Regions from separate parts of the Brevibacillus gelatini genome, predicted to be linked through region 3. Evidence: riboswitches for the same ligand, from Rfam matches in the RefSeq annotation. Region 3 holds a riboswitch; each other region holds the start of a gene.
The links. Region 3 has a riboswitch for S-adenosylmethionine ahead of AAFJ72_RS02345 (methionine ABC transporter ATP-binding protein). Riboswitches for the same ligand answer to the same signal wherever they lie in the genome.

Region 1 (9,773 bases), 2.1 Mb from region 3:
CGGTACCAACTGGATTACAGAAGAGTTCATCCAGGCAGGTCTTGCGGTAGAGGGCTTTTCCCTGCAAGCGGTTTGCTCGCGAACGATCGAACGCGCCAAAGAATTTGCTGAAAAGTTCGCGGCTCCTTTTTTCTACACAGATCCAAAAGAGATGGCAGCGAGCGGACACATCGACGCCGTCTACATTGCCAGCCCCAATTGCTTTCATGCCGAGCAGGCCATCCTGTGCATGAGACTGGGGCTGCACGTGTTGTGCGAAAAGCCGCTCGCCTCGAATGCGGACGAAGTAAAGGCGATGATTGCGGCGGCGAAAAAGCATGATGTTCTGCTTATGGAAGCGGTCAAATCGACGCTGGTTCCGAACTTTTTTGCGATTCAGGACCATCTGCCCAAGCTGGGCAAAATCCGCCGTTTTATCGCCAGTAATTGCCAGTATTCCTCCCGCTATGATGCGTACCGCGCGGGAGAGGTGCTGCGGGCCTTTGACCCTGCCTACTCCAACGGGGCGTTGATGGATATCGGGATTTACTGCCTTTATCCTGCGATCATCCTGTTTGGCAGACCGGATCAGGTCAAGGCAGAAGGAATTGTACTGACGTCAGGGGTAGATGGCGAAGGCAGCATGTTATTGAAGTACAAAGAGATGGATGCCATTCTCAGCTTTTCCAAGATTACGACCTCCTATCAGCCGGCGGAAATCCAGGGAGAGGACGCCACGATGGTCATTGACAAAATCAATCACCTGACGCGCATCGAGATTCGCTACCGGGACGGACGGATCGAGGACGTGACCAGGCCGCAGACACCCAAAATGATGCACTATGAAATCAGGGAGTTCATCCGGCTTGCTGCCGCAGGCGCCAGAGAGTCAGCGACGAATTCACATGCCGCCTCGCTGTTGACGATGGAAGTCATGGATGAAGCGAGAAGACAGATGGGCGTCGTATTCCCGGCCGACTTGCAGCGCGAAAGCAGGCAGCTTGGGACAGAAAAAGAAGAGCAAATAAGAGAGGCGAAGCGCGATGAAAATGTATGATGTGTCTGCCCCCATATTCGAAGGGATGACGGTGTACAAAAACAAGCCGGAAAAGCAGCCGAAGATTTTGTCGGCAACAAACGGCTATGTGACCGAATCGAGGATCGACATGGATGTCCATTCCGGTACACATGTAGACGCGCCGCTGCACATGGTGAAAGACGGGGAGACTTTTGAAAGCATTTCACTGGAAAAGCTGGTGGGAAACTGCCGCGTACTCGACCTGACGCACGTAGAAGACAAGATCGGACGGGCAGAGCTGGAGGGCTGCGACATTGCGCCGGGCGATTTTGTCCTGTTCCAAACGAAAAACTCGTGGGAGGATGCTTTTTCGTTCGAATTCGTCTATTTGGCACAGGATGGTGCGGAGTATCTGGTGGAAAAAGGCGTGCGCGGCGTCGGCACAGATGCACTGGGCATCGAGCGCAGCCAGGAAGGGCATCCCACCCATAAAACGTTGTTTGGCGCAGGGGTGATTGTGATCGAGGGCTTGCGGTTGCGTGAAGTTCCTGCGGGCCAATACTTCATGGTTGCGGCCCCGTTAAAGCTGGTGGGCACAGACGCTGCACCGGCAAGAGTGCTGCTGTTTGAGGGCTGGCAAGGTTAAAAGCTGCCAGGAATAACCGCATCATTTTCCAAAAACAAAGGAGGATCAGAGCATGCCAGGGAGACCGAATCGCGAGGAATACGGGGATTATTTTGACTATTATGTCCAGTTGGTGCCGGATGGTGAGTTGGCTGCGATCCTGGCGGAGCAAAGAGCGCAAACCGTCGAGATGTTTTCCCGGCTTACGGAGGAGCAACTGGCGTATCGCTACGCGGCAGGCAAGTGGACGGTAAAAGAAGTGCTGGGACATCTCATTGATACAGAGCGGATCATGAGCTATCGGCTGCTGCGCATTGCCAGGGGAGACGAGACGCCGCTCGCCGGATTTGACGAAAATGCGTATGTCTCGCAAGCATTTTTCCAGGAGCGCGACTTGGCAAGCATCCTCGAAGAATACCAGGCGGTTCGGCAGGCGACACTCGCCCAGTTGCGGGGAGTGGCGGAGGAAGCGTGGACGCGAATGGGAAACGCGAACGGCAACAAGCTGTCTGCGCGCACATTGGCGTATGTCATCGCCGGGCATGAGGCCCACCACTGCCGCATCCTACGGGAAAGGTACGGACTGGCTAATTAGCTTGCCCTCTCATCCGAAGCGAGTAAAAACGAGAAAGAAACTTGTTGACGAATGCTTTGGAATTTCTTAGAATAGGCTCAACAGCATACGAGGTTCTTATCCAGAGAGGTGGAGGGTCTGGCCCGATGAAGCCCGGCAACCGTTGCGAACAGCGACAAGGTGCCAATTCCTGCGGGGCGTTTTCGCCTCGAAAGATAAGAAGCGGGTACATCATAGCAGTCATGGCGAACCTTCTTCTTAGCGAAGAAGGTTTTTTGATGTTTTGAACACGATTGTGCATGCTTGCAGACTGCCGAAGCAGTGCAAAAATTCATAATGATCTTTATCCAGAGAGGTGGAGGGACTGGCCCGATGAAGCCCGGCAACCGTTACACAGCGTGTGACAAGGTGCCAATTCCTGCAGGACGGAAGCGTCCTGGGAGATAAGGAGAAGGCTTTTTTGATGCCAAACCTTCTTCTTAGCAAGAAGGTTTTTTCTTTTTGGTAAAAATATGCGATGAGGTGACAGGAATGAGTGCAGGTGTAGTCAAGGTAGGGTTGTTGGGATTGGGAACAGTAGGAGGTGGCGTTATCAAGACGATTCGGTTGCAGCAGGAAAAGCTGTTCGCACGATTGGGCAAACGCATCGAGATTGTCAAAGCGTTGGTCCGCGATTCGGAAAAAGAACGGGCCGTTCAGGTAGATCCCGCCCTGCTGACCACCAATTTCGAGGATGTGCTGAAAAGTGACGTAGACATTGTCGTCGAGGTTATGGGGGGCGTCGAGCCGACGTACGACTACGTGCGTGCCTTGATCGAAAAAGGGTGCCACGTGGTAACGGCGAACAAGGAGCTGCTTGCCAAACGCGGCCCAGAGCTGGTCGAACTGGCAAACCGGCATCAGGTCCATCTGGCCTACGAAGCGAGTGTTGCAGGCGGTATCCCGATTTTGAGCGTGCTTCGACAGTTTCTGCGCACGAACGATATTCACGGAGTGCGCGGCATTCTCAACGGGACGACGAACTTCATCCTGACGAAGATGGAAGCCGAACAGCTCCCTTATCAGGAAGTGTTGAAGCAGGCGCAGGAGCTGGGGTATGCGGAAGCTGATCCGCGTTCTGACGTGGAAGGGTTCGACGCGATGTACAAACTGTACATTCTCGCGCAGCTTGTGTACGGCGAATCGCTGCCGCTTGCCAATGTCGTGCGCAAAGGAATCGCGGATTTGTCCCCCGGCCACATCCGTATCGCGAGCGAGCTTGGCTACCGAATCAAGCTGATTGCCCAGGCGCAAAAAACGGAGCAGGGAATCCGGCTCTCGGTTCAGCCGACGATGTTGCCTCTCGCCCATCCGCTGGCGCAAATCCAGGATTCCTTCAACGCTGTTCAGCTTTCGGGGAACATCGTCGGCGATCTGCTGTTTACGGGCAGAGGCGCAGGCGAGCTGCCAACCGCAAGCGCCGTCGTGGAAGATTTGGCTTATTTGTTGACGCAGCCGTTTACCCCGCATCCGGCCTGGAAGGAAAAAACGGCGGAAGCACAGCCGGCTCAAGGTGAGGACGAGCGCGTGCTGTGTTATCTCGAAGGGTCGTGTCCCGCGGCCACACCTGATCGCGTGCTGCATTTCCTGCGCGAGGCGGGCGTGACTGTGACCAAGCTGAAAGTGCAATTCGACCTGGGCGGCGTATTGCGTGCGGGGCTGATCGCAACGGGGATTCGCGAAGAGCACGAGGCAGTGCTGAAAAGCGATTTTGGTCTGGAGGTGCGCTGCTTCCCGCTGCTTGAAACAGCTTGAAATACGAAAAGCTACGTTTCTTGCCCATCCTTTGCCTGTATGCGGCCGTCCGCGTCAATCTGCACGTTTTCCGAGAGCGACTCGATTCGGCGGAGCAGCGCGGCTCCGTCCGCGGCATTCATCGGCACCGCTTGTCCCAGCTCGGCGTGAAAAGGAAGCATGGTCAGGCTGCAGACGGCGTTTTTCGTACAGCTTGCTTGAAGCACCATCGTTTCCCATGTTTTCGGCTCGGTTGATCGCGTGAAAATGAAATTGCCCAGGCTGTAGGCGATCCATTTGCCGCGATACTGTTCAAAGCCTTGCAGGACATGCGGATGGCCGCCGACGACCAGGTCTGCGCCTGCGTCGATGTATGCTTTTGCCAGCTCTTTTTGATGCTCGACGGGAAAGTCTTCCCGCTCTTTTCCCCAATGGGCGATCACGATGACGAGATCCGCTTGTGCCCTCGCCTGTTGAATGGCTTGGACGGCCATGGCGGGATCATACGTCCCTGCCAGTCCTGGCGCGTTTTTTTGCGCGAACCAGCTAACTTCCGGTATCACCCGGCTAAAGCCGAAGAGGGCGAGCCTGATCCCGTTTTTTTCCACGAACACAGGAGCGTAGGCGCGTGCGGAATCGACACCACCTCCGACGTAAGCGATCCGGTTTTGCTCCAGAGCGTCGAACGTATCGAGCAAGCCGTCTACCCCCTGGTCCATCGAGTGGTTGTTCGCCAGATTGACCGCGTCGATGCCGGCTGCTTGCATGGCGGGCGCAGCCAAAGGGGAGGACTTGTAGACGAACGCCTTGTTGTCTGCGGGCGTCCCTCTGGTCGTAAGCGGCGACTCCAGATTGGCAATCGTGTAGTCATCCTGTAAAAAAAGCTCGCGCACATGCGTGAACGGATAGTGGTAGCCTTTTTCCAGCAAAACCTTTTCCACATTTCCGGCCATCATCACGTCGCCGACAAAGGTGAGCCGGACAGTCTGCTCCTGTACAGCGGCGTGAGTCGGCGCGGGATTGGTTTCAGGGGCTTTGTGCTTGTCGAGTGTCGTGAAGCTGAAATAAGCTCCTGCCCCGACGCAGGCGAGCAAGCTGAAAAGAAGCGTGTTTTTCCATGCCCTGCGCCGCATGGATCGTCTCTGCATTTGCCGGGATCGCGTCCGGCTGTAATTCGTCTCGATCATGGTTCTCCTTTCTTCGTTGATGAAAAGATGGTGAATTTTGCTATGATAAAGCTAATACGAAAAGAGGCGAAAAAAGATGCAATTGTTCTTTGACCATCTGGTTCATTTTGTCCATCGGCAGCCCGAAGAAGCAGCGCGGCTGTTCCGCGAGGTGGGATTTCACGTTGTACCTGGCGGCAGGCACACCCGTTGGGGGACATGGAACAGTCTCAGCTATTTCGGCTTGTCCTATGTGGAGTTTTTGGCTGTCGAGGATGCCGTTGTTGCCGGGCAATCCGACAATCCGCTCATTGTGCAGCTGGTAGCCGAGCACGGTCTTGGCGAAGGGCTTGGGCAAATCGCCTTGCGCACCAGCGAAATGGATCGGTGGGCAGAGCGATTTCGGGCGCTTGGACTTACGCTCATCGGGCCGGTAGACGGGAGCCGCACAAGAGACGACGGAAAAACATTGCGCTGGCGCATGCTGTTTGCCGAAGATCCGCAGACTGCCCGAAACATGCCGTTTTTGATAGAGTGGCAAGAATCAGACGATGAGCGGCAGGCAGATTTGACACAGCGAGGGATCATTGCTCCCCATGCAAACGGCGCCACCGAGCTTCTGGCAGTCGGTTACGCCGTCGCGGACCTGGGCGCGGCGACGGCGGACTGGACGCGGTGGTTCGGGTGGCAGGCCGCAGAAGCGTTCACCGATGAGCGGCTGGGCGCGCGCTGTGTGACGTTTGCGCTGCCGGGTGGAAGCATCGTCCTGTGTGAACCGACGCAGGCTGGAGTAGCGCAGCAGGCGCTCACGTCTCGCGGGGAACGTCCCTTTTTTGCGAAAATGGGGGCGGCAAAGGCGCAGCCGTTTTCGTACGACATATGCGGCGGGATGTATCTGGTTTGATTGTCCCCTGGCGGACGACTCTCCGCAAAAAAAGCAACCGATTTCCTTCAAGCACAGGAGGAAACCAGTTGCTTTTTCGTTTTTCCCAGACATCATTACGTGCCAAACGTCTTTTTCGCCAATTGCTTGTACATGTACAGCATCGCGATACGCCAAGGAACAAGCATGCCAAAAGCAAGCAAGAAAAAAAGTCCGCCCGTCTGAATCGGGGTAAAGCTGTCGTTTATCACCAGTTTGATAATCAACCGGATGATGAGCAACCCTGCCAGGATGAAGAAGAAAGCCCGGGAGCGCTTGAGGTAGATGTCCCGGCCGATCACTTCAAAGCGCGAGGTCATAATCAAAGGAATCGAGAAAAACAACCCCGTGACAAAAGCGGCCAGATCGTACATCGGCGGGAGTGCTGCCTCTGGAAAGAGAAACATCGCAAAGCCCGTCGACATGAAGAAAGGCGGCAGGATGATGCTCTTTGCGGACACAGGCTTTTTTTGCCGACGCATGCGCACAAAGATGACCGCAGTCGCCATCAACAGCGGAACCAGGATGCCGAGTGCAGGGGAAGATAGGATCTGCATGGGAAAAACGCCTCCAAAGACTTGCAACAAATTTTCAACGTTGTTTTTTCTAGTGTACACCAAATGGAGGCGCAGGGAAAAGCAGCAGACAGGCAAGCGGTGCGATTGCTAGGCGGCTGCCTCGTCGCTTTCGCGGACATCCAGCCTGTGTTTTTTGCTGTAAACGAACGTCAGGATGCCGGACAAAAGGGTTATCGAGCCGATGAACAGCAGGTAGCCACTGATGCCGAGCAAGTCCAGGCCGATCCCGGTAATTCCCAGTGCCAGCAGGAAACAGCCGCGATCCAGCATGCTTTTGAAGGAGAAAAACCGTCCTTGCTGGTGGGCGGGCAGCCGCTTCTGAAAGATCGTCGAAAGCACCGGGAAAAAGAAGGCGACGACAAAGCCGAACACGGAAAACGAGGATAGCACCATCGCTTTCTGCGCTGCAAACGACATCCCGAACTGGGAGAGGGCAAAGAAAAACAGCATGAGCGTGGAGGCTGCGACCAGGTTTTTGCCGCCGATCCACCGTTTGGCCAGCAGGCCGCCGATTAAAATGCTCGTTCCTTCGACTGTGTAAATCCAGCCCATGAGCTGAGGCTCCTGCTGCAGCTCGCTGAGGTTGAGAATCAGCAGATTGATGCCGCCCAAAAACAGCGTTATCAAGCCGTTGTTGATGAGCCCGACAAACAGCGCCGGATCTTTGCGGGCAATCTGCAGCACTTCGCGAAACTCCACTTTTTCCTTCATGTTGCGCGAGGTGACTGCCGGAATGCGCAAAAACAGCGTGACGACGGCGAGGACCGCGTACGCAATCATCGAGCAGACGTACAGCATGGACAGCTCCATGGAGACGACGAGAATCCCCCCGAGAGCCGTTCCGCCGATGCGCGACAGCGTGGATATATTCAAGTAGGCGCTGTTCGCTTTCAGCAGTTCATCCTTGCTCAAGATGGCAGGCAGGGAAGCTTGCACGGTCGGGAAGTAAAAGGCCGCCGACACTTGCATGACGATCAGCGAAACGATCATCCACCAGATTGAATCGTAGGCAAGCGCGGGAAACATAAACACGGGGCTCAGGATACGAGCCAGGCTGGCACAGAACATGACCTTTCCTTTGTCGTACATGTCGATGATGACGCCTGCTTTCGGTGCGAGCAGAATGCTTACGACAAGGCCGGTCATCAAAATCAGAGCCTTCACGGTTTCGGAAGGGATCAGGCTCTGCATGAACGACAAATTGGCAATGATGGAAATCCACATGCCTGCGCCAGCGATGATCTCTCCCGTCATTAGCAGGACAAAGGTTCGGTTACGCCACAACATGAGTGCCACTCCAAATCGTTTTGGTTTTTGGTAAAAAAATGAATCGATCAAATTTTTTAAAACGGCACCACTTAGTATAACATCTGTCCAAATATTTGTACATTTATTGACAATGTATGTATGCTTCTACGCCATAACGGGCACATTACAGGAGCGATGGGCGGCGAAAACGCAACAAAGGAGCTTGTCGGAAATGGCGCGAAAACGCACGCTGCTTCTTTTGATCGGGTATGGGTTTTTTGCCACGCTCGCCATTTTTTACGGACTGGTCGAGCGGCACAGCTTGTTTGTCACGTTTGTTTCGTTTCATTTGGGGGTTTGTGTAGCGATCCCGCTCTTGCACGGCTGGTGGGAAAAAAGCTTGCAAGAGCATTGGCGTCTGGCGTGGGGACGCTTTGAGAAGCGCGGGGCGCTTTTCGGAATTGGACTGGGGTTGCTGTTTTTTACAGGCATCCTGGCAGGACTGTGGCTGATTTTGCAAGCGGAGGGCAGGCCGGACGTCGTACGGGCCGGGCTGGAGTCGTGGGGGCTTGACCGCAACTGGATCGGCTGGTTTGCGCTGTATCTCGTGGTCGTCAATTCGCTTTTGGAGGAACTGTTCTGGCGAGGCTTTGTCCTGCAGCGCATGCTGCGCTCGCTCTCCCGTGTTGTCGCCGTACTGCTCACGAGCTTTTTTTACACGCTGTATCACCTGATTATCACGGCTACCTTGTTCGGGGTGTGGCAAGGGTTGCTGCTTACGATGGCGGTGTATGGCGCGGGCGTCATCTGGGGGTGGATGAAAAGGCTGTTTCCGTCGATCTACCCGACCTGGTTCAGCCATTTGCTGGCGGATTTGGCGTTGGTACTGGCTGTTGTTTTCTGGATTTATTAGCGCAAAACCGGATGAAGGGGGGAGAAAGCCATGCTGGCCCAACACGAGGAACTCCAACTGCGCAAGCGTCTGCTCAGCATCCTGCGGCAAAAAAACGAGCACGTCCAGCTTTACTTCGATACATACGGCTTCACGCCAACCGGACCGCTGCTCGCTTGTTTGCGCTCGATCAAAGGCTGGGCGAACCTTCGGCGTGCCGATTTGTGGCAGGTAGTGGAAAATGACCCGGAGCGGCAAATCGAGTGGGACGGGGGCGAGTTGATTCGCGCCACCTACGGCTTTGCGCCGAGCCAGAGGGCCACGCGGCTCACAGAGGCGGAGCCGCCGGAGCGCCTGTATTACGGCACGCACGCAAAGCTGGTGCAGCAGGCGCTCGCCGGGGGGCTTTTGCCGATTGCAAGCGAGCTTGTCCAGCTTGCTTCTCGGGCAGAGGACATCGGGATGCCGGAGGACACGCTCTGTTTGCTAACCGTTCAGGCGGCTCGGGCACGGGCGGCCGGCATCCGATTTTTCCAGGGGAGCGGGGCATTTTGGTTCAGTGAGGCGATACCAGCCGCTTTTGTCGCGGAGTGAGCACATCAGGTTGCGGCATGGGGATCGGGCTGTTTTCCCTGACGGAGCTGTAGCTGGCGCTCGCGTTCTGCGAGGACGTCGCTGCGGTCGCGCAACGTATGCTTGTTCAGCAAAAACGAATCATTCATGTCGCTGTCGCGATGCTCAGGCTGATTTTGTCTGGCACAAGCTGCCTTGTACGCGGCAATCAGCTCGGCGGCCTGCATCGGCAAGGTAATGCTGCGGTAAGGCAAGCCTTGCCCAATTTCCTCCAGGCGGACTGCCAGCAGGTGCTCCAGGGCATTGCTGTCCAGGCCAAGGCGCTCCAGCTCTGCGTGATGCTTTTTCACCAGCGCGTGGGCGCTTGTGAGCATTTTGCGGGCGCCGTTTACGTTGCCGCGGCGGTGGTGGTACAGTCCGACGGC
Region 2 (9,773 bases), 1.4 Mb from region 3:
CGGACGTCCCGAGAACGAAATGCCTTCGTTCAGCTGCTTCACCATGCGAATCAGATCAAACGAGGTGACGTCAAACACCGAGCTTGCCCCCGGCAAGTCGCCGAAGCGCGACGGATCGCCCGTAATGACGAGAATCTGGTCAATGCCGAGCGCGTGCAGTCCCATCAGGTGGGATTGCTGTCCGATCAGATTGCGGTCGCGGCAGGCGAGGTGCAGCAGCGGATCGATGCCGTGCCTGTTTTTCATCAGTGCACCAAGTGCCATGTTGCTCATCCGCACAGTCGCGAGCGAATTGTCTGCCAGCGTGATCGCATCCGCCCCTGCCTTGTGCAGCTCGCAGCATCCTTCCAAAAACTGTTCGGCGTCGAGATCGCGCGGCGGGTCAAATTCAACGATGATCGTCGTGCCTGTTTTGACGCGGTCCACAATGCTCGGCTTTTCCCGCTCACGCAAGCTTTGCACGGAAATGTGCGGGCGCTCTCCCTGGGGAACGGGCGGATTCACGCGGGCTTTCGGCTTTTGCGCGGCGAGTGCGTCCGCCATCGCCTTGACGTGCGCAGGAGTCGTTCCGCAACAGCCCCCGATCAGGCGAACCCCTTGGTCCCTCAGGCGCAAGGCGCTTTCGGCAAAATATTCGGGAGACGACTTGAAGGCGTACTCCCCGTCCGTCATGCCCAGCCGCCCTGCGTTTGGAAACGCGGACAGCAGCGAATCATCCGGGAAAATCGTACTTTCAAAAGAGCGCAAAATTTCAGCCGGGCCCAATCGACAGTTCAACCCGATTATGTCCGCCCCTGCTTTTTTCAACTGCGGAAAAGCGTCCGTCAGCGCGTAGCCGTCGCGCGTCCGTCCGACTTCCAGCGTCGCAAGCTGGGCGATGATCGGCACTTCTGTCAACGGGCGAATGACCTCAATCGCAAGCAGCAGCTCCTCCAGATCGAGGAACGTCTCCAAAATGAGCGCGTCTACGCCTGCATGAAGCAGCGCGATTGCCTGTTCCTCGTACTGGTCGCGGTATTCATCCAGCACCTTTTTCTTGACCCGTCCAGCCAAAATTGAGCCGATGCTGCCCGCTACATACGCATCATCCTGTGCCGCTTCGCGGGCGATTGCCACAGCGAGACGGTTGATCCGCGCCACCTTGTGCTCCAGGCCGTAGCGGCTGAGCGCGTCGCGGTTCGCGGCAAACGTATTTGTCTCCAACAGACGCGCCCCCGCCTGATAGTACGACGCATGGACTTCATGCACCACACGCGGGTTCGATAAACACAATTCTTCAAAGCTGACGCCAACCGGGGCACCCAGCGCATGAAGCTGGGTGGCCATGGCCCCGTCTCCGACCAGCAGATGATCTTGCAAGTATTCCCGTAGGTCTTTCTTGCTCGTCGTCAACTCAATCCCTTCTCTCTCATTTTCATTAGACGTTCTATGCTTCAAACACCGACGGACCCGCGTTGAAGTAACGCGCTTCCGGGTGGGCAAACACCATTGCGGATACAGAAGCTTCCGGCTCCATCATGAAGCCTTCTGTCAGTTGAACGCCGATGTCTTCCGGCCGCAGCAGGCGGAACAGCTGTGCCTGATCTTCCAGGTTCGGGCAAGCCGGATAGCCGAACGACACGCGAATGCCTTGGTAACGGGCACCGAAGCGCTCCAGCATGGTCATCTCCGCCGGGTCCGGAATCCCCCAAGCGTCGCGCATCATGTGGTGAATCCGCTCTGCGAACGCCTCTGCCAGCTCCAGAGCCAGCGCCTGCAGGACGTGCGAGCGCAAGTAGTCGCCGCGATCCTTCAGTTCCGTCGACCGCTCACGGATGCCGCCACCTGTCGTCACGGTCAAAAAGCCGACGTAATCCATTTCCTTGCTCTCGACCGGGCGCAAGAAATCGGACAGACACAGATGCGGATCTTCCGGCTGACGCGGGAACGAGAAGCGTTCCAGCACCTTGCTGTGATCGGCTGGATCGTAGACGAGAATGTCGTTGCCGTCCGCTTGTGCCGGGAAAAACTGGTACATACCGTGCGCGGTAATCGTACCGTGCTGCTTCGCTTCCTTTAACAGCTCCTCGACGATACCGTACAGCTCCAGCACTTTTTCGTCGCCCGCTTCGAGCAGCTTATCGACATTGCCGCGCACGCCCAGATGCTTGCCGAGCAGCATGCGCAAGTTCAAGTACGGCTGCAAGTGGCTGATCGGATATTGACGCAGCACATGGCGGTCGCAATCCGGCGGCAGGTGGATCGGAACGGTTCTGCTGATGGCAGAGCGTGCCGGGAGCGGCGCTTTTTTCTCCTGCACGACAGGCTGTGCGGCAGCAGCCGCTTCGACCAAATCCTGCTGTTCTGCGATCAGCCGCGCACGCTCCTGCGGGTTTTGCAGACGGTTGACGAGATCGAGGCCGTCCATCGCGTCTTTGGCGTACAAGACAATTCCGCGGTATTCCGGGGCGATCCGGTTGGAGGTAAACTTGCGGGTCAACGCCGCTCCCCCGACCATCAGTGGCACGTCGATGCCCGCAGCCCGCAAGTCCTGTGCGGTAATGACCATCTGCTGGGCCGACTTCACCAGCAGCCCGGACAGGCCGATTGCATCCGGCTTCTCTTCCCGGCAGGCAGCAATCAACTGCTCGGGCGGCACCTTGATCCCCAGGTTCACGACTTCGTAGCCGTTGTTGGCCAGAATGATCTCCACGAGATTTTTCCCGATGTCGTGCACGTCGCCTTTGACGGTCGCCAGCAACACTTTGCCTTTGGACGCCGAATCGCTTTTTTCCATGAACGGCTCCAAAAACGAGACGGACGCTTTCATGACTTCCGCACTTTGCAGCACTTCGGCAACGATCAACTGGTTTCCGTTGAACAGGCGGCCAACCTCTTCCATCCCGGCCATCAGCGGCCCGTTGATGATCTCAAGCGGCGTGTACTTTTCCAGAGCCAGCTTCAAATCGTCCACCAGACCGTCCTTCGAGCCTTCCACCACATAGCGGGCCAGCCGCTCTTCCAGCGTCAGCGTGGAAGCTTCCACGCGCACTTCTTTTTTCTTCTGGCGGTAAAACTCGGTGAAGGCTGCGAGCGTCTCGTCATTGGTTTCAAACAGCAGCGCTTCCGCCAGCTTTCGCTCCTCCTCGGGAATGGAAGCGTAGCGCTCCAGCTTCTCCGTATTGACGATGGCAAAATCAAGCCCGGCGAGCGTCGTATGGTACAAAAACACTGCGTTTAGCACTTCCCGTCCCGCTGGCGGCAAGCCGAAGGAAACGTTGCTGATGCCAAGGATCGTCTTGCACTCCGGCATTGCTTCTTTAATAAGGCGAATCCCTTCCACTGTCTCCCGCGCGGAGCCGATATATTGTTCATCTCCGGTCCCTACCGGAAAGACGAGCGGGTCAAAAATAATATCCTGCGGCGGGATGCCGTACTGGTTGACCAAAATGTCGTACGAGCGCTTCGCGACTTCCAGCTTTTTCTCGCGGGTCAGCGCCATCCCGGCTTCCTCGATCGTCCCGACGACGACAGCCGCGCCGTACTTGCGGATCAGCGGGGCCACTTCCTCAAAACGCGCCAGTCCGTCCTCCAGGTTGATCGAGTTGAGAATCGCTTTTCCCTGGGAATAACGCAGGCCCAGCTCCATCACTTTCGCGTCTGTCGAGTCGATCATGAGCGGCGCCTTGACCTTTTTCACGACGAATTGCAAAAACTTTTCCATGTCCGCGTATTCGTCGCGATCCGGGTCTGCCAGACAGATGTCAATGATCTGCGCTCCGCGCTTCACCTGCGCGCGCGCAATATCGGAGGCTTCTTCGTATTGCCCTGCCGCGATCAGGTCGCGGAATTTTTTCGAGCCGATGACGTTTGTGCGCTCTCCGACCAGAAGCGGGCGGTTGTCGTCCTCGACGTAAACCACATCAATCCCGGAGATGGCACTGACAGGCTGCACGGTAGCCTGCCGCGGCTTGCAGTCTTTGAGCGCCTCGGCCATGGCCCGGATATGTTCGGGTGTCGTTCCGCAGCAGCCGCCCGCCACGTTCAGCCAGCCCTGCTCTGCAAACGCGCGCATTTTCGCAGCAAGCCCCTGCGGCGTCTCATGGTAATGTCCGTTTTCATCCGGCAGCCCCGCGTTGGGATAACAGCTGACGCCGCATTGTGCCAAGCCGGACAAGGTGCGCAGATGGTCGCGCATGAATTCCGGCCCCGTCGCACAGTTCAGGCCGATTGTCACGGGCTGAAGGTGCGCAAGCGAGACGTAGAATGCTTCGATGTTTTGCCCCGCCAGAGTCGTGCCCATCGGCTCGATGGTTCCGGACAGCATCACCGGCAGCTCGACCTCAAGCTCATCAAACGCCTTGCGAATGCCGATGCCGCCAGCCTTGACGTTCAGCGTATCCTGCGATGTCTCCAGCAAAAGGACGTCCACTCCGCCGAGAACCAGCCCTTTTGCCTGGCGGTAGTAAGCCTCGACCAGCTCCTCGAAGGTGACGCCGCCTGTCAGCGCGAGCGTTTTCGTCGTCGGTCCCATCGACCCCGCCACGTAGCGCGGCCATTCTGCTGTGGAGTACGCGTCGACTGCTTCCTTCGCCAAACGGGCGGCAGCGATATTCACTTCCAGGTCTTTTTCCGCCACGTCGTACTCGGCCAGCACAACCGAGGTCGCCCCGAACGTGTTCGTCTCCACGATGTCCGCTCCGGCCTCCAAATATTTTTCATGGATGGAGCGAATCAGATCGGGTCTGGTCAAATTCAGCAGTTCGTTGCAGCCGTCGTAGGCTTCGCCGCCAAAATCATCAGCGGTCAGGTTCGCCTGCTGCAGCATGGTGCCCATCGCACCGTCCAGAATCAGAATTTTTCGGGAAAGCTGTTCACGAAATGTGGGTTTCATTGACGTGCTCCTTTTCTCCCTTGCATCGGTTTATTTTCAGCCGTTTTTTTGCATCAAAAAATCCTCTTCCTTGAAAGAAGAGGATTTGTCCGCGAATACACTTGCGCCTGAACCATCCTCTCATCTTTCAAAGCCGTAGCTTTGCTGGAATTGGCACCGGATTTTAACCGGTTGCCGAGGCTTCATCAGGCCAGTCCCTCCGCCTCTCTTGATAAGAGTTGTACCATGCTATTCATTTTTGCCACTCAGGTTTGAGGTTTGAAAGTATCTTAACACCGCAAAAACTCTTCGTCAATTGAGAATTTGTCTATTCTTTTTGCACTTCCCACTCTTTACGCGCCCATTTTTACTCCTACCGGGCATTCGCCCACGCCATTCTGTGCGTTCGTGTATAGACTGTAACATAACGGAAAGGAGGGGGAACAAACGTGAGTACATCTTACTGCGGAAATGGCATTTTTGGAGACAGTTTCGCACTGGTGCTCGTACTGTTTATCCTGCTGGTCATTGTCGGGTGCTCGTGTGACGACTGCTAATCATGCGAATGAGAGGACAGAAAGAGGCTATCCCCTGCCTTGCTTGCGGCATGCAGGGATGGCCTCTTTTTCATGTGTTCTTCCAGCGTTCATTGTCAGCGCGAAACGCTTTTGCTATCATGAGGCTTACCCACACCGATGAAAGGAACGATTGACAATGGACGCTCTGTTCGCGCGTGAAAAGGACGAATTTCTGTCCTGTATAGAGACGGTAAAAGAGCTGGAAAGCTCCGATTTTGAAACCTACTCCATCGTTAAGCATACGGAGACAGGGGAACATTACTTGCGCTACTTTTTGTCACACATCAACCTGTCAGAAGGGGGCCGCAGGGACGACTACGATCATTTCCTGCCGCTTGACTCCGATGACGTCCTGGCGCTGATGTTCGGCGAGCAGCCGTACCGCTTTCCGGAAAACTGGCGCTCTCCCTATCTGCGCAGCGGCAACGACAATCGGCTCATCCCGTTTGATCCATCGGAAAACTACAATCTGGAGAAGGAAGCGGCTGCCGAACTGGCGATGGTGGAACGACTGGAGCTTTACAAGCAGCAGTGGATGAACGCCGAAAACTTGAGTGCGGAAGAAAAGGAAGAGCTGACGAGACAATATTTCGCCGAGCTCGACAAGATTTTGAAAAAAGCCGAAGAGTAAGTTGCATCCTGCCACCTAAAACGGCTATAATGCTAGAGAAACAAGCAAATCGTTGATGAGGAAAGTACTCCTGGAATGAGGCTTTAGCGAGTCGGGGACGGTGGAAGCCCGATGCCAAACCATGTGAGGAAGCGCCCCTCGGAGATGCGGCCTGAACATCCGGCGAAGCAATTGGTGCCTGGATCGCGTAGGGTTTGCCGGGTCTGCCCGTTACAGCAGCACAAAGCGGTTTTTGCCTGACGAACATATGAACGCATGCAGGCAAAAACAACAAGAGTGGCACCGCGGGAGCACAACCTCTCGTCTCTTTGATCCAGGAGACGTGGAGGTTTTTTTATTTTCTTTTGCGTCCCTTATGCTTTTTTCCATTTTGAAAGGAGAATCACAATGAGCTACAAGCACCAAGTAGCGGAAAAAATCGCCGCTGCCCTCACCTCACTCGGTGTGGACACCTTCACTGCAGAAACGGTTTACGGCATGCTGGAAACGCCGCCAAACCCTGCAATGGGAGACATCGCCTTCCCTTGCTTCCAACTGGCGAAAGCGCTCCGCAAAGCGCCGCCGATGATCGCCACAGAGCTTGCCGAAAAAATCGCGGGAACACCACTGCGCTCTGTGCAAGCAGTCGGCCCTTACGTCAACCTGTTTCTCGACCAGGAAAAGGTGGCGGCACAAGTAATCGGAACGATCCTTGAGCAAGGCAGCGCCTACGGCAGCAGCCAGGTTGGACAAGGCCGCAAAGTGCCGATTGACCTGTCCTCGCCGAACATCGCCAAGCCGTTTTCCATGGGCCATCTGCGCTCTACCGTAATCGGCAACGCGATTGCGAACATCATGGAAAAACGCGGCTACCAGCCTGTGCGCATCAACCATCTGGGCGACTGGGGCACGCAGTTCGGCAAACTGATCGTCGCCTACCGCTTGTGGGGAGACGAGGAAAAAGTAAAAGCCGAGCCGATCAAAGAACTGCTCAACCTGTACGTGCGCTTCCACGAAGAGGCGGAAAAAGACCCGACGCTGGAAGAACAAGGCCGCGAATGGTTCAAAAAGCTGGAGGACGGCGATGCAGAAGCACAGCATCTGTGGAAATGGTTCCGTGACGAATCGCTCAAGGAGTTCATGAAAATTTACGAGCTGATGAACGTCTCCTTCGACTCCACGCACGGCGAAGCTTTCTACAACGACAAGATGGATCGCGTCGTCACCCTGTTGGAAGAAAAAGGACTGCTGACCGAATCGGACGGCGCGCTGGTCGTCAACCTCGACGAGTACAACATGCCGCCGTGCCTGATTAAAAAATCGGACGGTGCGACGCTGTACGCGACGCGCGATCTGGCTGCCGCCCTGTACCGCCACGAGACGTACGACTTCGCCAAAGCGCTCTACGTCGTCGGAAACGAGCAGCGTCTGCACTTCCAGCAGCTGTATAAAGTTCTGGAAAAAATGGGCTATCCTTGGTCCGCTGACATGCACCACATTCCGTTCGGCATGATGCTCAAGGACGGCAAGAAAATGTCCACCCGCAAAGGAAAAGTCGTTTTGCTGGAGGAAGTATTGGCACAGGCGATTGCCGACGTGCAAAAAGTGATCGAGGAAAAGAACCCGACGCTCGCGAACAAGGAAGAAGTTGCCCGCCAGGTTGGGGTCGGCGCTGTCATTTTCCACGACCTGAAAAACTACCGCCTGAACGACATCAACTTCTCCTGGGAAGAAATGCTCACCTTCGAGGGCGAAACCGGACCATACGTGCAGTACACACACGCCCGCGCCTGCTCGCTTCTGCGCAAAGGAGGCTACCAGCCGCAAACGGCAGCGAGCCTCGTACCAGGCGCTTTGGACAGCAAGGAAGCATGGGCGGTCATTACCTTGCTGAACGCCCTCCCTGAGGTCATCGAACGGGCCAGCGACAACTTCGACCCGTCGCAAATCGGCAAGTACGTCATCGACCTCGCGCAGTCGTTCAACAAGTTCTACGCCAACGTCCGCATTCTCGCCGAAGAAGAAGACGTGAAAGCGTCCCGCCTCCAGCTCGTGGCAGCAGTGGTAGCCGTGCTGAAAGAAGGCCTGCGTCTGCTCGGACTGGCTGCGCCAGAGGAAATGTAAAAACATAAAAAGCCGGTAAGCCTGCCTTGTCAAAGGCGGCTCCGGCTTTTTTAGATGAAAAATCACGAAAGCCGGCAGCCTTCCTGCTTACAGGAGGCTCCGGCTTTTTTGCTTCCACGAGTTCGGAGTGGCCCTTCGACTGGGTTTTTCCTTTTTTTCAAAATCTTACGAGGACAGCGTCATGTTTTCATAAATGACGGACAGACCCATTCCGCCTGCCATGCAGAGCGTCACCATGCCGTATTTGACACGGCTGCGTATCATTTCATTCATCAGGGTGACGGTCAGCTTCGCACCTGTGGCCCCTACCGGATGTCCAAGCGCGATTGCGCCGCCGTTGACATTCACCTTGGCCGGGTCCAGCTCCAGTCCTTTTATGACAGCCAAGGCTTGTGCGGCAAACGCTTCGTTCAGCTCGATCAGCCCGATGTCGTCGAGCGTAAGCCCGGCCTTCTGCAACGCTTTTTGTGTGGCAGGTACGGGGCCAATCCCCATGATTCCCGGCTCGACTCCCGCGCTGGCAAACGCCTTGATTTTGACCAACGGGGTCAGTCCCGCTTCCTCTGCTTTTTCGCGGGACATCATCAGGACAGCTGCTGCGCCGTCATTCATCGGACAGGCGTTGCCTGCCGTGATTGTCCCGTCCTGTTGGAAGACGCTTTTCAGCTTCGCCAGGTCTTCAAGGTTAATGTCGTGCCGCACAGACTCGTCCTGGTCAAAGACACGCGTTCCTTTGCGCTCCTGAATGGTAATCGGCACGATCTCGCCGGCGAACTTGCCTGCGGCAATGGCGGCGGCCGCCTTTTTGTGGCTCTCGTAGGCGAAGCGATCCTGTTCCTCGCGGGAGATGCCGTACTGCACGGCGAGCCGCTCAGCCGTATTGCCCATATGCTCGCCTTCCAACGAACAGATCAAGCCGTCAGACAAGAGCGCATCTTCCATCGTCAGGTTGCCGAATTTGCTGCCCCAGCGATTTTTCACCAGGTACGGCACATTGCTCATGCTCTCCACGCCGCCTGCGATCACCACGTCCTCCTGCCCGGCCATAATCGCCAAAGCACCGCTGCTGATCGCTTTCAATCCTGAGCCGCACGCCTTGATGATGATATGTCCGTATACGTGGCGGGGAAATCCGGCCAACTGCGAACTGATGCGTGCTGCATTCAGCCCCCCTCCGTGCACGTAACCGTTTCCAAAAATCACTTCTCCCACTTCCTGCTTCGGAAAAGCGGCCTTTTCCATCAAGCCCAACAGCACCTGCCGCCCCAGCTCTGTTGCCGGCACGTCTCGCAAGCTTTTGCCGAATGCGCCGACTGCACTGCGCACGCCGGCGACAATGACTACTTCTCTCATCGTTACACTCCCTTTTCATTTGCCGCGTTACAGGGACCCGGTTCAAAATTCGCGTGTCCACACTTTCTGCGGATAGACGTCTGTTTTTTCTGACAAAACTACCTTCTGCAACAACTGCGACTCTTCCTGCTTCAATTTCTTTCTGTCTGCTTTTTTCCCATCAACGGTGCTTCCATAACCGTCTGTTGCGGGAAAAGAGAAATCGGCGAGAAAAAAGGAGCGCTGTCACTCTAGCGCTCCTTCCCCGTACTTGTAC
Region 3 (9,773 bases):
AAGCACATTGACAACTACGCCGACAACCAGGTGCTGATTATTTGCACGGGTAGCCAGGGCGAGCCGATGGCGGCACTGACCCGAATCGCTTCCGGATCGCACCGCAACGTGTCGATCTATCCAGAGGACACCGTCATCATTTCGGCTTCCCCGATTCCGGGCAACACGATTAATGTAAGCCGGACGATCGACAAGCTGTACCGCGCAGGTGCGAACGTCGTGCTCAGTCACGTGTTTGACATTCACGCGTCCGGTCACGGCAGCAGCGAAGAGTTGAAGCTCATGCTCAGCTTTATTCGTCCCAAGTACTTTATCCCGATTCACGGGGAGTACCGGATGCTGAAGACGCACGCGAAACTGGCGCAGCAGGTAGGCATTGACGAGAGCAACATTTTCATCATGGACAACGGCGAGGTGCTGAACTGCAACCGCGAAAAGGCATGGCTCAGCAAGGTTCACGCCGGCATCGTGCTGATCGACGGCAGCGGCATCGGCGACGTAGGCAACATCGTCCTGCGCGACCGCAAGCATCTGGCAGAGGATGGCCTGATGGTCGTCGTCGTCAGTCTCGACATGAAAAACTTCAAGATTCTCACCGGACCAGACATCGTCAGCCGCGGCTTTGTATATGTGCGCGGTTCGGAATCGCTCATCCAGGAAGCGACGCTGCTTGTTCGCCAGCGACTCCAGGAAGCGTTGGACAAGAAGATCAAGGAATGGTCGGAGTTGAAGTCCCAGATCAACGAAGTCATCAAGCCGTTTATTTATGAAAAGACCGGCCGCAATCCGATGATTCTCACCATTTTGATGGAAGTGTAGGATGGGAGCACTTCTTCGTTCTCCCGGACACTTGATCGGGTTATAATAATACGTATATGGAAACGTGATACAAAAGGAGAGGTTGCCCCATGATGTCTTATGAAGCATATATGAGCCAGGTCATTCAGCCGATGCGCGACGAGCTGACTCGCAACGGATTTGTAGAACTGCGCACAGCAGAAGAGGTTGAGCAGACGCTGCCAAATGCAAAAGGTCTGACTTTGGTCGTCGTAAACTCTGTTTGTGGCTGCGCGGCAGGATTGGCTCGGCCGGCAGTGGTTCATTCCTTGAACCATCCTTCCAAGCCAGACAACCTCTACACCGTATTTGCAGGTCAAGACAAGGAAGCAACAGCAAAAGCACGCGAGTATTTCGAAGGCTACGCGCCATCGTCCCCGTCTTTTGCGATCATGAAGGACGGCAAAATCATGACGATGATCGAGCGCCATCAGATCGAGAACAATGATCTGCAAACGATCGCAAACCTGTTGACTACCGCTTACGACACGTACAAATAAGCAAAAACGACCATGACGAGACGCTCGGGAACGGGCGTCTTGTTTTATATTTTCAGCAAGATCCACCAAATAAAGGCTGCTCCATAACGGAAAGATTCGAGTATACTAAACAAGTGGTGGGATGTGCCCATGTGATACCGAGAACAAAAGGTGGAGTCATTTTTTATGCGAATGTGGAAACGGGTGTTGCTCCTGATGCTCGTCGTGGTTGCCGCGACAGCAGGTTACTACGGATACTCTTTTTATCAATTTGCTCAAGATATTCAAGAGCCCAATGTCATTACGCCTGCCCTTGATGGAGGGGCCTCGACGAAAGCGGCCGAGATTCCCGAATGGGACGGCGAAGAGCGGGTGAACATCCTCTTGATGGGGGTGGACCGCAGGGGAATGAAAAACAACGGGCTTCCCCGTTCGGACTCGATGATGCTGGTCAGCATCGACCCCGTCTTCAAGCGTTACGATGTATTTTCCATTTTGCGAGATACGTACGTGGACATTCCGGGGCACGGCAGCTCGCGCATCAACTCCGCGATTGTGGACGGAGGACCGGAGCTGGCGATGAAGACCGTCAGCCAGTTTACAGGACTGCCTGTGGACCGCTACGTCATCACAGATTTTGAAGGCTTCAAGGCATTGATCGACTCCGTTGGCGGCGTCGAGATTGATGTGGAAAAAAATATGTATTACCATGACCCGACAGATAAAGGCGTCTACGATATTAATTTGAAAAAGGGCCTGCAGCAACTGGATGGAGACAAGGCTCTGCAATACGTACGTTTCCGTCATGACGCAACATCCGACTACACGCGTACAGAGCGCCAGCGCAAGCTGCTGACGGCTGTAGTTAGCCAGATGAAGAGCGGCGCGACACTGATGCAGTTGCCGTCGATCCTCAAAGAAGTGACGCCGTATATCCAGACAAACATCAGTTCCATGGATATGCTGAAACTGTCTGCGCTTGGGCTGAAACTGAACACCGTGGAGCCAGGCAACTACCAACTGCCGCCAATGGGAATGTTTCGTGAATCCCATCGGGCAGGCGCGGTACTCATTCCCGATGTCGATCAGGTTCAGTCCTTCATTCAGGAAAAATTGCAGCCGCCGACAGAAGCGTCGGTTTCGCAAACGAATGGCACGACAGAAAGCAACGAAAACAGCACGCCAGATTGAGTGTGCTGTTTTTTTGATGTGGTTTCGGGCAGATGTTTTACAAAAAGTAGATCAAAAAAGTTTTTCCTGTGATTGCTATTGACGGGATATTTTCAAAAGGGATATAATCCGGTTTGTATCATCAAAATTGAAAAACCGAACATCATATACGTAGAAATCTTTCTTATCAAGAGAGGCGGAGGGACAGGCCCTATGAAGCCCGGCAACCGGTTCATTTTTTGGAAAATGGACGTCGCGGTGCCAATTCCTACAAGATTGGTTGGATCTTGATAGATGAGAAGGGTGGATGCGAACGTATACATGCGTTGCAGCCCCTTTTTCGTTTGTGAAAAAAGGGGTTTTCTATTTTTCACAAGGGATGTATACAGATTTGCCAGGAGGTGGATGCGTTGATTCAATTACAAAATTTGCATAAAAGCTATCAGGTGCAGGGCAAGACGATTCCTGCATTGCTCGGAATTGACCTTTCCATTGAGAAAGGAGAAATTTACGGGATTATCGGCCATTCCGGCGCAGGGAAAAGTACCCTGATCCGCTGCATCAACCTGCTGGAACGTCCCACGTCGGGACAGGTCATCGTCGACGGGGTGGATTTGACCAAGCTCGACGACGCCAAGCTGCAGGAAAAACGTCGGGAGATCGGGATGATTTTCCAGCATTTTAACCTGCTGTCCTCGGCGACCGTTGGCGAAAATGTCGCGTTTCCGCTCAAGCTGGCCAAGCGTCCCAAGGCGGAGATTCAGAAAAAGGTGGACGACTTGCTCAAGCTGGTAGGGCTGGAAGCGCATCGGGACAAATACCCGTCGCAACTGTCCGGCGGTCAGAAGCAGCGCGTCGGCATCGCGCGGGCGTTGGCGAACGATCCGAAAGTGCTGCTGTGCGACGAAGCGACTTCCGCGCTCGATCCGCAGACGACCAACTCGATTCTGGCCCTGCTTTTGGACATCAACCGCAAGCTGGGATTGACCATCGTGCTGATTACGCACGAGATGCACGTGATCCGCTCGATTTGCGACCGCGTAGGCGTGATCGATGGCGGAAAAATCGTCGAGTCGGGCAAGGTGCTGGATGTGTTTCTCAAGCCGCAGCATCCGACGACACAGGAATTTGTCGAGCAAGTGGCCGATTCCACCGAGCTGCGCGAAGCAGTTGCGCACGAAAAAGCAGCGGGGAACCGCACGATTGCACGTGTCACTTTCCTGGGCGAAAAGACGTACCAGCCGATTTTGTTCCAGACGATGCAGGAGACAGGCACTGTGTTCAGTATTTTGCAGGGAACGATTTCTCGCATGAAGGATACGCCGTACGGCCAACTGGTCGTCGAACTGGAAGGCGATGTTCGCCAAAACGAAAAAACCATCGAGACGTTGCGTCAGCGTGGCTTGGAAGTAGAGGTGATATAGATGGACTGGACAATGGAAAATGTGGATTGGTCGGAGATTGCGGAGGGTACACTAGATACACTGACGATGCTTGGCTTCTCCACGCTGTTTACGATTTTGATCGGCTTGCCGCTGGGAATCATCCTATTCCTTACTTCGCGTGGACAGTTGCTGCAAAACAAGGCATTTTACACGGTTGCCTCATTCATCGTCAACGTGCTGCGTTCCGTACCGTTCATCATCCTGATGATCTTGCTGATTCCGGTTACGAAGCTGATTGTGGGAACTTCGCTCGGCGTACTCGGATCGATTCCGCCGCTCGTGATCGGTGCTGCTCCATTCTTTGCGCGGCTGGTGGAAACCTCTCTGCGCGAGGTAGATCGCGGGGTCATTGAAGCGGCTCAGTCAATGGGAGCGTCCAATTGGCAAATCATCTGGAACGTCCTGTTGCCAGAGTCTCGTCCGGGACTGGTTGCCGGAATTACGATCACAACCGTTGCCCTCGTGTCCTATACCGCCATGTCCGGGGTGATCGGCGGCGGCGGTCTGGGGGATTTGGCCATCCGTTACGGCTATCAACGCTTCCAGACGGATGTCATGATTGTCACTGTCGTCATTTTGCTCGTGTTGGTTCAGATCTTACAGTCGCTGGGTGATCGCCTCGTATTGCGCTTCAGCCGCAAGTAAGGTCTTTCCCATAGAAGTTGCAAGGACAAAAATCAAAAGAAGTAGGGGGAAATCATTTATGAAAAAGCTGGTTGTATCTGTACTTTCTACTGTATTGGCATTTTCTCTGGCAGCGTGCGGAAGCAAATCCGAAACAGCTCCGGCTCCAGCTGAAGGCGGCGCTCAAGGCGGACAACAAGAAGTAACACTGAAAGTAGGCGCTTCTCCGGTTCCACACGCAGCAATCCTGAAGCACATTGCACCAAAACTGAAAGAACAAGGCGTAAACCTGGAAGTACAAGAGTTCACCGATTACGTACAACCAAACGTACAGCTCAACGAAAAACAACTGGATGCAAACTTTTTCCAACACAAACCTTACCTGGAAGACTTCAATAAAGGACAAAACATGGATCTGCAACCTGTAGTGGCTGTACACATCGAGCCGTTTGGCGCTTACAGCAAAAAGGTGAAATCCGTTGACGAACTGGCGGATGGCGCTACAATCGCGCTGCCAAACGACCCGACCAACAGCGGCCGCGCCCTCGCTCTCCTGGAGAAAAACGGCGTTATCAAGCTCAAAGAAGGCGCTGGCATCAGCGGAACAGTAAAAGACATTGTAGAAAACAAGAAAAACCTGCAATTCAAAGAGGTTGAAGCAGCAATGCTGCCACGCGTTCTGGAAGAAGTAGACCTGGCGCTGATTAACACCAACTACGCGCTCGAAGCGAAGCTCGTGCCAACGAAAGACGCTCTGTTCATCGAAGACAAAGAATCTCCATATGCGAACTACCTGGTAGCTCGTCCTGACAACAAAGATTCCGAAGCGATCCAAAAGCTGGCGAAAGAACTGAACTCTCCTGAAGTGAAAAAATTCATCGAGGATGAATACAAAGGTTCCATCGTTCCAGCGTTCTAAAAAAAGTGATGCATGGTTCAACAAATAGACCCAATGAGCCCGAGTGGCTGGTTGGGTTTATTTTTGTTTATCAAAGATTAAATATTCATAAAATTTGATTAAAACTAACTACACCCCATTTTCAAACATTTTTTCTTGTCGTATATTGTGGTTGCGATAGAAAAAAATTTATCAGGGGGAAATTCCGATGAAGAGAAATGTTAAACTTTTTATTGCCATGTCATTGGCCGCAGGAAATATTTTGGCAGGCTGTGGAGGAAGCACGCCTTCGGATGAACCTGCAAAACAGCAGGCGGGAGAAGCAGCACCTGCGACTGCCAGCAACAAGCCGCAAGTGTTCCGGGCGAATCTGACCAGCGAGCCTTCGACAGCAGACCCTGGACTGGCCAAGGATGCTACCTCAGGGGCGATCGTCCGTGCGGCTTTTGACGGCTTGACGAGGCTGGACAAAGACGCGAAGCCGATGAACTCGGTTGCGTCCGATGTGAAAATTTCCGAAGACAAGCGCGTATATACGTTTACCATTCGCGACTCCAAGTGGAGCAACGGCGACCCGGTGACGGCGCACGACTTTGAATACGCCTGGAAACGCGTCCTGGATCCAAAGTTTGGAGCTGAATACGCGTATCAGCTCTACTACATCAAAAACGCAGAAAAAGTACACGCAGGCCAGGCGAACCCTGAGGAGCTGGGTGTAAAAGCTCTGGATGACAAAACACTGGAAGTCACGTTGGAAAACCCGACACCGTTCTTCCTGGAACTGACCGCATTTTACACGTATTATCCTGTAGACAAAAAGGTCGTAGAGGCAAATCCGAACTGGGCGCATGAGGCAGCAACTCACGTGGGCAACGGGCCATTCAAGATGACAGCCTGGGAGCACAAGAGCAAGATCGTTTTTGAGAAGAACGAAAACTATTGGGACAAAGACGCAGTCAAGCTGGACCGGATCGAGTTTGTGATGATTGAGGATGATAATACAGCGCTGTCCATGTTTGAAAACGGCGAGCTCGACTGGGCGGGGCAACCGCTTGGCGGCCTGCCAACCGATGCGATTCCGGCACTGAAAGAATCCGGAAAACTCGTCGTTCATCCAAAGGCGACCATGTACTGGTACAAAATCAACACCACCAAAGGAGTGCTGAAAAACGAAAAAATTCGCAAGGCACTTGCTTATGCGATTGATCGACAAAGCATCGTGGACAACATCACACAGGTCGGCCAGGTGCCTACGATGGGAATGCTGCCGCAATCTATGGCGATCAAGCCGGAGGGCTACTTCCGCGACAACGACGTGGAGACAGCGAAAAAGCTGCTGGCAGAAGGCATGCAGGAACTGGGGCTGAGCCAGCTTCCGACCATCACCTTGTCGTATAACACGACAGACCGCCACAAAAAAATCGCCGAAGCGATGCAGGATCAGTGGAAGCGCAACCTGGGCATCGACGTGAAGCTGATGAATAAAGAATTCAAGGTGCATTTGCAAGACTTGCATGAACTGAACTACGAGATTGGCCGTTTGGGCTGGAATGCCGATTTCAACGATCCGATCAACTACCTGGAAATGTTCCGCGATGCGAACACCGGAACCAACGACACCGGCTGGGAGAACGAGCGCTACAAGGAGTTGTTGAAGCAGTCTGCCCTGGAAACCGATCCGGAGAAGCGCAAGCAGCTGTTTGCAGAAGCTGAGCAAATTTTCATGGATGCCATGCCTGTCATTCCACTGTTTACGGACGTGGATGTATGGGTACAAAACGATAAAGTAAAAGGCGTGCAAGTAGACGGACTGGGCTTTATTGATCTGAAGTGGGCGGAAATGGTCGAGTAACAGCTGAAAACCCCCACAGGCAGTTCGCTGCTGGAGAGAATCACCGGAAAATCCAAACTTTATCATTGTAAATCAAGTCCCCTGTGACATCGCTTTTTCGCGATGGAAGGGGACTTTTGTTTTGCCTGGGCTTCCAGGATTCGCATAGTTTTTCTTGGACGAGGAAAACTTCATGTGACAAACGATCAATTTATTTCCTTTCATACAATTTGATCTTTGGATAAAACAAAATTAATCTTGCTTAAATTACCTTTAATATTGTTGAAAATGCAGTATATTTATGGAAGCAGCTTCCAAGGAGTGTTACACGTATCAAAGGGGGTCAATTTGAATGAAAAAAAGCGTATTTGCTGCGATGAGCTCCATCCTGGTCCTGAGTGCAGCGCTGGCTGGATGTGGCGGCGGCGAGCAAGCAGGAAAGCAAGGAAATTCTGCTGAAAGTGAACAAACAAGCGGTCCAAAAATTTTGCGCATGAATATGAAGACTGAGCCGCCAACGGCTGATCCTGGTTTAGCGGAGGATTCCATATCCGGTGCGATCATGCGTGCGACTTTTGATGGACTGACGCGTATCGGTGAAGATGGCAAGCCGCATGAATCCGTAGCGGAAAAAATTGAGGTCTCTGAAGATGGACTTACCTATACATTCCACTTGCGCGACAGCAAATGGAGCAACGGCGACCCGGTAACGGCGAAAGACTTTGAATTCGCGTGGAAGCGAGTGCTCGATCCGAAACTCGGTTCTACATATGCTTACCAGTTGTACTATCTGAAAAACGCGGAGGAGTACAACCTTGGCAAAGCGAAAGCAGAAGATGTAGGTGTCAAAGCAACCGATGACAAAACACTGGTTGTTACCTTGAAAAACCCGACTCCATTCTTCCTGGAGCTGACGGCTTTCTACACCTACTTCCCAGTGAACCAAAAGGTAGTCGAATCCACACAAAACTGGGCGGGTGACGCCAAAACCCACGTAGGAAACGGCCCGTTCAAGATCGAGACCTGGGAGCACAAGAGCAAGCTCGTTCTCGTGAAAAACGAGAACTACTGGGATAAAGACGTTGTAAAACTGGACAAGATCGACTTCTCCATGGTAGAGGATGAAAACACCGAGCTGTCCATGTTTGACAATGGCGATCTGGACTGGGCAGGTGCTCCGATCAGCGCACTCCCGACAGATGCGATTCCGGCGTTGAAAGAGGCCGGCAAAATGCAAACCCGTGCAATTGCTGGGACGTACCTGTACAAATTCAACACCGAGCAGCCGCCATTCAACAACGCGAAAATTCGTAAAGCGTTCGCTTATGCGATTGACCGGAAAACAATCATCGACAACGTGACACAAGCGAACCAGGAGCCGGCAATGGGTCTGGTGCCTCCAACGATGGCAGTAGCAACTGGCCCGTACTTCAAGGACGGCGATGTGGAAACTGCGAAAAAGCTGCTGGAGGAAGGGATGAAGGAGGAAGGCATCACCAAGCTGCCAACCGTGACTCTCTCCTATAATACTTCCGAAGCGCACAAGAAAATTGCCGAAGCAATCCAGGACCAATGGAAAAAAGCACTCGGCGTAGAAGTGAAGCTGGAAAACAAAGAGTGGAAAGTATTCCTGGACGACCTGCACCAAGGCAAATTCCAGATCGCTCGCTCCAGCTGGACTGGCGACTACAACGATCCGTACACGTTCCTGGATCTGTTCAGGCTGAAAAAAGGCAGCAACAACGATACCAACTGGGAAAATCCGAAGTATCAACAGCTGCTGAACCAATCTTTGGTTGAAAAAGATCCGGAAAAACGCAAACAGATTCTGGCAGAAGCAGAAGCTCTGTTCATGGACGAAATGCCAGCGGCACCCATTTACTTCTACACCCATTCCTATGTGAAGAGCGACAAAGTGCAAGGCGTTGTTCTCGACGGTCTCGGCTTCGTAGACTGGAAATGGGCGGACATCAAATAAGAAAAAACAATCGACAGAAAAAATGCGGGAAGGGCGGATAGCCCTTCCTTTTTTTGCGGAAAATAAAGGGGCAGACGAGCAGAGTTTCGTTCGCCCATAATTCTTTATAAAACATTAACTATTTTTATAAATAAATAAAATTTTATTAAATCATTCTAAAACATATTTAATAATAATATACAATCGTGTATATTGATAAAAGATTTAGAAAAGGGGGATTACTTGTATGAAAAAGAATGTTTTTGTAGCAATGAGTTCCATCCTCGTTCTTGGTGCAGCACTCGCAGGATGCGGCGGCAACCAGGCAGCGCCAGCAGATAACAATACAGCAGGCAATAATACGGAAACCTCTGCACCAGCAGCGGGACCGAAAGTGTTGAAATTGAACCTGCACTCCGAGCCCCCAACAGCAGACCCAGGTATCGCGGAAGACACTACTTCCGGTACTATCATCCTTGCTACCTTCGAAGGTCTGACTCGTGTAGGCAAAGACAACAAAGTGCAAGAAGCA

Region 1: another riboswitch for S-adenosylmethionine. It lies ahead of AAFJ72_RS13705 (homoserine dehydrogenase); the one in region 3 lies ahead of AAFJ72_RS02345 (methionine ABC transporter ATP-binding protein).
Region 2: another riboswitch for S-adenosylmethionine. It lies ahead of metH (methionine synthase); the one in region 3 lies ahead of AAFJ72_RS02345 (methionine ABC transporter ATP-binding protein).

Annotation. Positions count from the first base shown of each region.
Region 1 covers NZ_CP154342.1:2,844,875-2,854,647, reverse strand. The annotation lists gene AAFJ72_RS13720 (Gfo/Idh/MocA family protein) at 1-1,036, shown strand, start outside; gene AAFJ72_RS13715 (cyclase family protein) at 1,023-1,643, shown strand; gene AAFJ72_RS13710 (DinB family protein) at 1,696-2,217, shown strand; SAM riboswitch class I at 2,311-2,418, shown strand; SAM riboswitch class I at 2,537-2,646, shown strand; gene AAFJ72_RS13705 (homoserine dehydrogenase) at 2,728-3,990, shown strand; gene AAFJ72_RS13700 (CapA family protein) at 4,002-5,156, opposite strand; gene AAFJ72_RS13695 (VOC family protein) at 5,233-6,039, shown strand; gene AAFJ72_RS13690 (CcdC family protein) at 6,135-6,614, opposite strand; gene AAFJ72_RS13685 (MFS transporter) at 6,723-7,922, opposite strand; gene AAFJ72_RS13680 (CPBP family intramembrane glutamic endopeptidase) at 8,116-8,796, shown strand; gene AAFJ72_RS13675 (RNA 2'-phosphotransferase) at 8,827-9,369, shown strand; gene AAFJ72_RS13670 (DUF309 domain-containing protein) at 9,375-9,773, opposite strand, start outside.
Region 2 covers NZ_CP154342.1:1,796,456-1,806,228, reverse strand. The annotation lists gene AAFJ72_RS08930 (bifunctional homocysteine S-methyltransferase/methylenetetrahydrofolate reductase) at 1-1,392, opposite strand, end outside; gene metH (methionine synthase) at 1,427-4,873, opposite strand; SAM riboswitch class I at 4,991-5,091, opposite strand; gene AAFJ72_RS08920 (YjcZ family sporulation protein) at 5,302-5,409, shown strand; gene AAFJ72_RS08915 (hypothetical protein) at 5,567-6,061, shown strand; T-box leader at 6,105-6,372, shown strand; gene argS (arginine--tRNA ligase) at 6,449-8,164, shown strand; gene AAFJ72_RS08905 (thiolase family protein) at 8,330-9,517, opposite strand.
Region 3 covers NZ_CP154342.1:424,656-434,428, forward strand. The annotation lists gene rnjA (ribonuclease J1) at 1-819, shown strand, start outside; gene AAFJ72_RS02335 (BrxA/BrxB family bacilliredoxin) at 909-1,337, shown strand; gene AAFJ72_RS02340 (LCP family protein) at 1,503-2,507, shown strand; SAM riboswitch class I at 2,668-2,787, shown strand; gene AAFJ72_RS02345 (methionine ABC transporter ATP-binding protein) at 2,897-3,910, shown strand; gene AAFJ72_RS02350 (methionine ABC transporter permease) at 3,911-4,576, shown strand; gene AAFJ72_RS02355 (MetQ/NlpA family ABC transporter substrate-binding protein) at 4,635-5,474, shown strand; gene AAFJ72_RS02360 (peptide ABC transporter substrate-binding protein) at 5,662-7,305, shown strand; gene AAFJ72_RS02365 (peptide ABC transporter substrate-binding protein) at 7,637-9,262, shown strand; gene AAFJ72_RS02370 (peptide ABC transporter substrate-binding protein) at 9,489-9,773, shown strand, end outside.